DNA from 2 places in the Massilia sp. NP310 genome. Region 2 is predicted to be linked to the other one. Evidence: predicted binding sites of a transcription regulator. Region 2 holds the regulator's gene; the other holds the start of a gene.

Region 1 (4,414 bases), 910 kb from region 2:
TTGTCCTCGATCGCCAGCAGCTCGCCGTCGTCCAGCGCGTACAGCTTCTGGATCGGCTTTTTGCCGCGCGCCGGCACGTCGACGCGGTACAGCGGCGGACGCGCGATGCAGATGTTCCCGTTGCGGAACAGGGCCGGGAAGTGCTTGAAGAACAGCGTCAGCAGCAGCACCTGGATGTGCGAACCGTCGACGTCCGCATCGGACAGGATGCAGATCTTCCCGTAGCGCAGGCTGGAGAGGTCGGGCGAATCGTTCGGTCCATGCGGATCGACGCCGATCGCCACCGAGATATCGTGGATCTCGTTGTTGGCGAACAGGCGGTCGCGGTCGGTCTCCCACGAGTTGAGCACCTTGCCGCGCAGCGGCAGGATGGCCTGGAATTCCTTGTCGCGGCCCATCTTGGCCGAGCCGCCGGCCGAGTCGCCCTCGACCAGGAACAGCTCGTTGCGCGTGATGTCGGTCGATTCGCAATCGGTCAGCTTGCCCGGCAACACCGCCACGCCGGACGATTTCTTCTTCTCGACTTTTTGCAGCGAACGCAGGCGCGACTGGGCCTGCTTGATGACCAGTTCGGCCAGCTTCTTGCCGTATTCGACGTGCTGGTTCAGCCACAGCTCGAGCGGCGGCTTCGTAAACGTCGACACCAGCTTGAGCGCGTCGCGCGAATTCAGGCGTTCCTTGGTCTGGCCCTGGAATTGCGGGTCCAGCACCTTGGCCGACAGCACGAACGAGACGCGCGCGAACACGTCTTCGGGCAGCAGCTTGACGCCCTTCGGCAGCAGGCCGTGCAGCTCGACGAAGTTCTTCACCGCGCCGAACAGGCCGTCGCGCAGGCCGGCTTCGTGGGTGCCGCCGCTCACGGTCGGGATCAGGTTGACGTAGGACTCGCGCACCACGCCGCCTTCTTCGGTCCAGGCCACGACCCAGTCGGCGCCTTCGCCTTCGGCAAAGCTGTCGTCGCCCGCGGCGGCAAACTGCGCGCCTTCGAACAGCGGGATCAGGGTCTCGCCGTTCGAGCTCTGGGCCAGCGCCTCGTTCAGGTAGCCGCGCAGGCCTTCGTCGTAGCGCCAGGTCTGGACGTCGCCGGTCTTGGCGTTGGTGAGCGTGACCGTCACGCCCGGCAGCAGCACCGCCTTCGAGCGCAGCAGGCGCTGCAGGTCGCCCAGCGGGATGTTCGGGGAATCGAAATACTTGCCGTCCGGCCAGGCGGTGACGCGGGTGCCGTTCTTCTTGCCGCCACGCTCGGCAGGGCTGGACGTGAGCGGCTCGATCACTTCGCCGTCGGCGAACACCAGCTTGTGCTGGCCGTTGCCCTGGTCGTCCTTGCGCCACACCTCGATCTCGAGGCGCTTCGACAGCGCATTGGTGACCGAGACGCCGACCCCGTGCAGGCCGCCCGAGAAGGCGTAGGCGCCGCCCGAACCCTTGTCGAACTTGCCGCCGGCGTGCAGGCGGGTGAACACGATCTCGACCGTGGACACGCCTTCTTCCGGGTGGATACCGACCGGGATGCCGCGGCCGTCGTCCTCGACCGTGATCGAACCGTCCGGGTTCAGGGTCACGCCGATGTTCTTGCAGTGACCGCCCAGCGCTTCGTCGGAGGCGTTGTCGATCACTTCCTGGATGATGTGGAGCGGGTTCTCCGTCCGGGTGTACATGCCCGGGCGCTGTTTGACAGGTTCGAGTCCCTTGAGGACGCGGATGGATGATTCGCTATAGTCTGGAGCGGGTTTCTTGGAGGCCATCTTGAAGATTGTTTGTCGAATGCTCCGGCATTCTAACTTGTCGGGAGGAAAAGGTTAGGCTTTTTTACTGTTTAAATATACAGTAGTTTGCGCTGTGACGTGCTTTTCGCTTTGCACGTTTGTGCTAGATTAAGCCGGATAACCACGGCAATGCCAGGGAGGGGCGTTACCGATGCACTTGTCCAGCTATCCGTTTTCCGTACGTCTGATCGGGTTCACACCTGGCGAAAGCGCGCGGCTCGAAGCCCTGCTGGCGCGGGCACCGGGCGTGGGGCCGTCGTATTCTTGCCTGCACGACGACAGTTTGCAAGAGCCGGACCTGTATATCGCCAACGGCGACAGCCCGACCGCGCTGACCCGGCTCGGTTGCCTGCCGCCGGGATCGCTGCAGCCGGCGCTCGTCATCGGCAACGCCGGCAACCCCGGCGCCGGACCCTGGCGCACCCTGGCGCGGCCGGTCGACCCCGTGCAGCTGCATGAAGCCCTGGCCGAACTGCTCGATACCCGGGTCCAGGTGCTGGTGCAGCAGAGCACCCGCACGGTCCGGCGCGTGCTGGCCGAGCGCCGCCGCCGTCCGCGCCTGGCGCCGGACTGCGAAACGCCGGCATTCTACACGCGCCTGCGCCGTGGTCCCGTAGATGGGGCCGTTCTGATCGTGGACAAGGAATGCAAGCTGCGAAACCAGGTGGCGCGCGTGCTCGGCCCGCGCCGGGTGCCGGTGGAATGGACCGACAGCGTGTGCGCGGCGGTGCGCCTGTGCGACGAAACGCCGGTAGCGCTGGTGCTGATCAATACGGCGGCGGCTGGCATCGAACCGTATGAGGTGTGCAGCTCGATCAAGTCGCAGGACGGCGCGCAGCGCACGCCGGTGGTGTTCCTGGTCGAGCAATCGTTTCACTACGACAGCGTGCGTGCGCGCCGCGCCGGGGCGCGCGGCCTGCTCACGACGCCGGTCGCCGGCCGCCACTGGATGCTGACCTTCCAGAAGCTGCTCGACCTTCCGGTGTAGGCGGAACGCGACGTTTTGTAACAAGTTTATATTGTGCGCAGCGGTGGCGAAGTTATATTAATAGCCATGGCTGAAGACGATCAAATCAAGCGCAACGATGATTCCGCCGCGGACGTGGACGAGCGCCGCGAGACCCGCGTGCGCGTGCCCGAACGGCGCGCCAGCGGCGGCCAGTCGCGCGGGCCCGCGCGCTACCTGCGCGATGGCGACAATGCCGTCGCCCTGGCCGGCCGGGTCATCACCTCGCGTTTTCGCTCGCTGCGCGAACGCTTCAACCGCGATTTCATGCAGCGCACGCTGCACATCGGCGTCTCGGCCCGCATCTTTCATCCGGCCGCCGGCGCCAAGGGGCTGCTCAGCAAGAACCTGCAGTATCTCGAGGAATCGATCGCCCAATGGGTGATGTCGCGCGATGTGCTGGTGTTCATGATCCCCACCGTGAATACCAACGGCCTGCTGCACCCCAGTAACATCACCCTGCGCCACTATGCGCGCCACCTCGACGGCCTGGTGCTGCAGGGCGGGGCCGACGTGGCGCCGCAAACCTATTCCGAAACCCCCACCCGTCCCGAATGGAGCGGCGACCGCGCGCGCGACGTCTACGAACTCGAACTGCTGCACGAATTCGTCGACGCCGGCAAACCGGTGCTGGGCGTGTGCCGTGGTTGCCAGCTGATCAACGTCGCCTTCGGCGGCACCCTGCACCAGGACGTCGCCACCGACATGCCCGAAGCCCTGGCTCACGTGCATGACATCTACGACGCGCACCGCCACGCCATCGTCTTCCCCAAGGGCTCGTCGCTGGGCCGCATGTTCCCCAAGGTCGAGCGGGCGATGGTGAACTCGATTCACCACCAGGCGGTCAAGGATCTCGGGCGCGACATCCGCATCGAGGCCATGTCCGAGCCGGACGGCGTAATCGAGGCGATCCGCTATCAGCGCGCCAACTTCGTCATGGGCCTGCAGTGGCACCCCGAGTTCCACCGCGCCGGCGGCGTCGACCTGCTCGACTGCACCCCGGTGCTCGACGAATTCCTGCGCGCGGCGCGTGAAACCCGGCTGTAATTTCCCGCTTTAATTGCTCTACAGAATTAACTGTCACCAGACCTCATCCGGACTGCGATTCGATTGCCGAAAACGCTTGCTTTCGCCGCGCGAGGCGTGAATAATGAAATGAGAATCATTCGCATCTTGTGCGAATCTCGACTCTTCACGTCCGATCGTTGCCGACCGCAACCGCTTTTTTGGGAGACGCTTGCATGACCATTTCCACCCCCCGCACGACGCCGTCGGAACCGCGCAGCCAGGACGCATTGCTGGTCGCTTCGCTCTTGCACCTGATGTCCAACTACACGACCCGTGGCGATGGCGAGCAGCCGTGCGTCAAGCTGGCGTCGGTGATCGAGCGTCACCTGTGCGCGCTGTCGCGCCTGCCGAACATCGATCCGGTGCTGCGCGCCACCTGCGAACAGCTGGCCGACCAGTGGGCGGTGGTGGTCGATGCCAAGCTGCCGCCGCCGGCGCCGGTGCGCCAGCCCTTGCTGGCGCGCTTCATGAAAGGCGGCTGGACCAGCAAGGCTGCGCCGCTGGCCGGTTGACGCCGCGCGCTAGCTCGCGCGGCCGCCGCGGAAATGCTGGATCGCCGCATTGACCATGCCCT
Region 2 (4,414 bases):
GCCGCGCAAGGCATGGCCCAGCTGCGGGCCAAGGCGCTGCGCGACTTCGGCGCCGCGCTGGGGCCGGAGGCGGCGCACCACATCGCGGTCGGCGCCGAGACGCTGGCCCTGCGCATGGAGCGCACCTGCGCCAATGCGCTGGCGCTGGCGACGATGCTCCAAGCCGACGACCGGGTCGCCGCCGTGCATTACCCGGGCCTGGCCTCGCACCCGCAGCATGCGATCGTCGAGACGCTGTTCCGCTCCGGCGGCTCGCTCTTGAGCTTCGAGCTGAAGGACGAGATCGACCCGTTCGACTACCTGAACCGCCTCAAGTTGGCGATCCCGGCCTCGAACCTGGGCGACAACCGCACCCTGGTGATTCCGGTGGCGCACACGATCTTCTTCGAGATGGGCCCCGAGCGGCGCGCCAGCATGGGCATCGCGGAAGGCCTGATCCGGGTGTCGGTGGGCATCGAGGACACCGCCGACCTGGTCGGCGACTTCCGCCAGGCGCTGGATGCGTAAAGCCAGGTAAAACTGTCCTGATCGGGCCGGCAAATGCCGGCCTCGTCATTTTTGCGGTTGAGCCCAGCCGTAAAACACGGCTATCATGGACTTTTACCAGCCCAGCCTTACGGTATGCCCATGAAACGAATCCTGTCCTGCCTGTTCCTCGCGGTGTCCTTCGCAAGCGGTGGCGCCGCCTTCGCCGGCGAACTCGAGGATGCCAACGCCCTGTTCGAGAAGAAGGACTATGCGGGCGCGCTCAAGCTGTACACCAAGCTGGCCAATGCCGGCAATCCACAGGCCCAGCAGCAGCTGGGCCAGATGTACTGGTATGGCGAAGCCGGCGCGGTCGACGAGGCAAAGGCGAAGGAGTGGTTCGAAAAGTCGGCCGCCAAGGGCAATAAGGTCGCCGCCGACTCGCTCGTGATCATGCAGCAGCGCGTCCTTCGCCGCGCCGAGATCGACTACTGGATCAAGGGCTACGATGGCGCCGAGCTGCAGTCGGGCGAATACCGCTGCCCGTTGCCGCGCATCCCGGCGGTGTCGAAGATCAATGAAGAGATCGAGCGCGTGAACAACGCCGTGACCAGCTGGCAGGATTGCTACAACAAGATGGTGACCAACCTGAACGCGCAGTCGCCGCTGACCAAGCGCATCCCGCCCGACATCGCCAAGCTGATGAACAAGCAGGAAACCGAGGCCTCGACCGCCTATCTGGAGGCGGTGCGCCAGAACATCGCCGAGGGAGCGAAAGTCAATTCGAAGATGGTATTGGCCGATTTCGCCGCCTGGCGCAGCGCGACCGAGGCCTTCGTGGACCAGCATAATGCGGTGGTCAACAAGGCCAAGCAATAATAGTGAATGCCGGCCCGCAGGCCGGCGTGCTCAAGAGGTGAAGCCGATCAGTTCCAGCTACGCATCAACCCAACCGCCAGTCCCTCGAGCGCAAACTCTTCGTCGGGCGTGACTTCGATGACCTTGAAGTCGGGGTTCTCGGGCAGCAGTTCGACCAGGTCGCCGGTCTTGCGGTAGCGCTTGACGGTGACTTCCTCGCCCAGGCGGGCGACGACGATCTGGCCGTTCTTGGCGCTATCGATTTTCTTGACCGCCAAAAAGTCGCCATCCATGATGCCGGCGTCGCGCATCGACCAGCCTTTTACCTTGAGCAAGAAGTCGGGCCGCGCCGCGAACATCGCGGTGTCGACGTTATAGGTCGCTTCGACGTGTTCTTGCGCCAGGATCGGATTGCCGGCGGCGACGCGACCGACCAGCGGCAGCGACATCAGGGAAGGTGGCGGCATCGGGATCTGCTCGACGCTGGCGCCGACCAGGCGGATGCCGCGCGAAGTGCCCGGCGAAATCTCGATCGCGCCCTTGCGCGCCAGGGCTTGCAGGTGTTCTTCGGCCGCATTGGCCGAACGGAAGCCCAGTTCGGCCGCGATTTCGGCCCGGGTCGGAGGGAAACCCGTGTTCTCGATCGCTTCCTTGATCAGGTTAAGGATCTGTTCTTGCCTTGCAGTGAGCTTGAGCATAAATAATCTTGCAGCAACGGGTTGTAGAGGTAGACTGTATTTTTGTACAGTATTCTGCTATACGCAAGTGATATACACGAAAAAGCGCAAAAAAAGCGCGCACAAGACAAAAAATAGGGCTTCCATGGGCCTAATTGTCGAGTGAGCGCGGCGCCGCGATGGGGCGCTTGACAGCCAAGTTCCCTTTTTGCCCATTTCACGCTATACTAGCTGGCTGTTCCCTTCCCACACTCGTCTTGACGCCGAGGTGGGCATTTATGTAAAACGTCCTCAAGGAGTAATGCATGCGTCATTATGAAATCGTTTTTATCGTCCATCCGGACCAGAGCGAGCAAGTCCCGGCGATGATCGAGCGTTACAAGACCACGGTGACCAGCCGCGGCGGTAACATCCATCGCGTGGAAGACTGGGGCCGCCGCCAGATGGCTTACCAGATCCAGAAGCTGCCAAAAGCTCACTACATCTGCCTGAACATCGAATGCGACAACGAGACCCTGGTCGAGCTGGAAACCGCATTCAAGTTCAATGATGCCGTTCTGCGTCATCTGACCGTCAAGATGAAGAAAGCAGAAACCGCACCGTCGCCGATGATGAAATCGGTGCAGCGCGAAGACGCAGCCAAGAGCCACCGTGCAGAAGCAGCCGCTCCTGCAGCTGCCCCGGCCGCCGCTGCCTAAGATTTTTTCCAGGAATTCGTAACAAGCAGTAGTAGAACCGGGTGAATCAGCTCCAGCTCGTGGCGACCATCGCCGAGCGTGACGTACTGCGCTACACCCCGGCCGGCGTGCCGATCGTTTCAGCCGTCCTGATGCACAGTTCGCATCAGCGCGAGGCGGGGATCGATCGCCTGGTCGAGTTCGAAGTTCCCGCGTTCGCCGCGGGCGAGATTTCGGGCAGGTTCGGAAACGCCGAGCTCGGCGCCAGCTACCGCTTCGATGGATTCCTCGCACGAAAAAATCGCAACAGCAAAGCCCTGGTGTTTCACATCATTGATTTCAGTGCCGCCTAGTTCGGCAATTTAGATATACAGGAGCCTCGAAATGGCATTCGGTAAAAAGTTCGACAAAAACAAAGCCAAAGAAAAACTGAAGCGCAAGCAGCAGAACCCGCTGTTCAAGCGCAAGAAATTCTGCCGCTTCACCGCCGCCGGCGTTGAGCAGGTCGACTACAAAGACGTCGACACCCTGAAGGACTTCGTCCAGGAAAACGGCAAGATCATGCCAGCACGTCTGACCGGCACCAAGGCGCACTACCAGCGTCAGGTCGACGCCGCCATCAAGCGCGCCCGTTACCTGGCGCTGCTGCCGTACACCGACCTGCACCACGGTTAATCGTCGGTCACGACAGTCAGATATCCTGGAGATAAAACATGCAAGTTATTCTGTTGGAAAAAGTTATCAACGTCGGCAACCTGGGCGACGTCGTCAAAGTCAAGGATGGTTACGCACGTAACTTCCTGATCCCACAAAAGATGGCACGCCGCGCTACCGCGTCGGCAGTGGCCGAGTTCGAAGCCAAGCGCGCCGAACTGGAAAAAGCAGCCGCCGAGAAGCTGGCAGCCGCCCAAGCCCAAGGCGACAAGCTGAGCGGCCTGACCGTCACCATCGGCCAGAAGGCCGGCGTCGACGGCCGTCTGTTCGGTTCGGTCACCAACGCGGACATCGCTGAAGCGCTGACCAAGCAGGGCTTCCCGGTCGAAAAAGCTGCCGTTCGCCTGCCGAACGGCCCGCTGAAGACCACCGGCGAATTCCCGGTTGCAGTCGCCCTGCACACCGACGTCGTGTCGGAAATCACCATCGCTGTCGTGGGCGAAGCTGCCTAAGCGAATGCTGAACTGAAGTAAAAGCAGTACACGAAAAAGCCGGGTTCTCCCGGCTTTTTTGCTTTTGAAACTCACCAATTATGACAGCCGTGTGACAGGAGAAGGTATAATGCCGCCCATGAACGCAGCACCCTCAGACCCGCAGATCGAAGCCCTGCGCATCCCCCCGCACTCCATCGAAGCAGAGCAGTCCGTCATCGGCGGCCTGCTGCGCGATAATGCCGCCTGGGACCGCATCGCCGACTTCATGCATGCGGAAGACTTCTACCGTTACGATCACCGCATCATCTTCGAACAGATGGTCCGCCTGATCAACGCCGGCAAGCCGGCCGACGTGATCACGGTCTATGAAGCCTGCAACCAGCTCGGCAAGGCCGAGGAAGTGGGTGGCCTGCAATACCTGAACGCGATGGCGCAGAACACGCCGTCGGCCGCCAATATCCGCCGCTACGCCGAGATCGTGCGCGACCGCGGCATCCTGCGCCAGCTGATCACCGTCGCCGACGAGATTTCCGGCAATGCCTTCAATCCGCAGGGCAAGGAAGTCAAGCAGATGCTCGACGAGGCGGAA

The links. Region 2 encodes LexA, which represses DNA repair genes until DNA is damaged. Its sites were predicted from a motif close to ACTGTATNNNNATACAGT; they were not measured.
Region 1: the regulator LexA is predicted to act here: its motif matches at 1,812-1,829, upstream of KY496_RS15280 (DNA topoisomerase IV subunit B).

The regions. Positions count from the first base shown of each region.
Region 1 is NZ_CP080379.1:3,478,691-3,483,104, reverse strand. Features, by position in the region: gene KY496_RS15280 (DNA topoisomerase IV subunit B) at 1-1,745, opposite strand, end outside; gene KY496_RS15275 (two-component system response regulator) at 1,918-2,754, shown strand; gene KY496_RS15270 (gamma-glutamyl-gamma-aminobutyrate hydrolase family protein) at 2,821-3,819, shown strand; gene KY496_RS15265 (hypothetical protein) at 4,014-4,352, shown strand; gene KY496_RS15260 (YbdK family carboxylate-amine ligase) at 4,362-4,414, opposite strand, start outside.
Region 2 is NZ_CP080379.1:2,568,136-2,572,549, reverse strand. Features, by position in the region: gene KY496_RS11345 (cystathionine gamma-synthase family protein) at 1-507, shown strand, start outside; gene KY496_RS11340 (tetratricopeptide repeat protein) at 628-1,344, shown strand; gene lexA (transcriptional repressor LexA) at 1,392-2,021, opposite strand; gene rpsF (30S ribosomal protein S6) at 2,306-2,698, shown strand; gene priB (primosomal replication protein N) at 2,740-3,030, shown strand; gene rpsR (30S ribosomal protein S18) at 3,062-3,352, shown strand; gene rplI (50S ribosomal protein L9) at 3,391-3,843, shown strand; gene KY496_RS11310 (replicative DNA helicase) at 3,953-4,414, shown strand, end outside.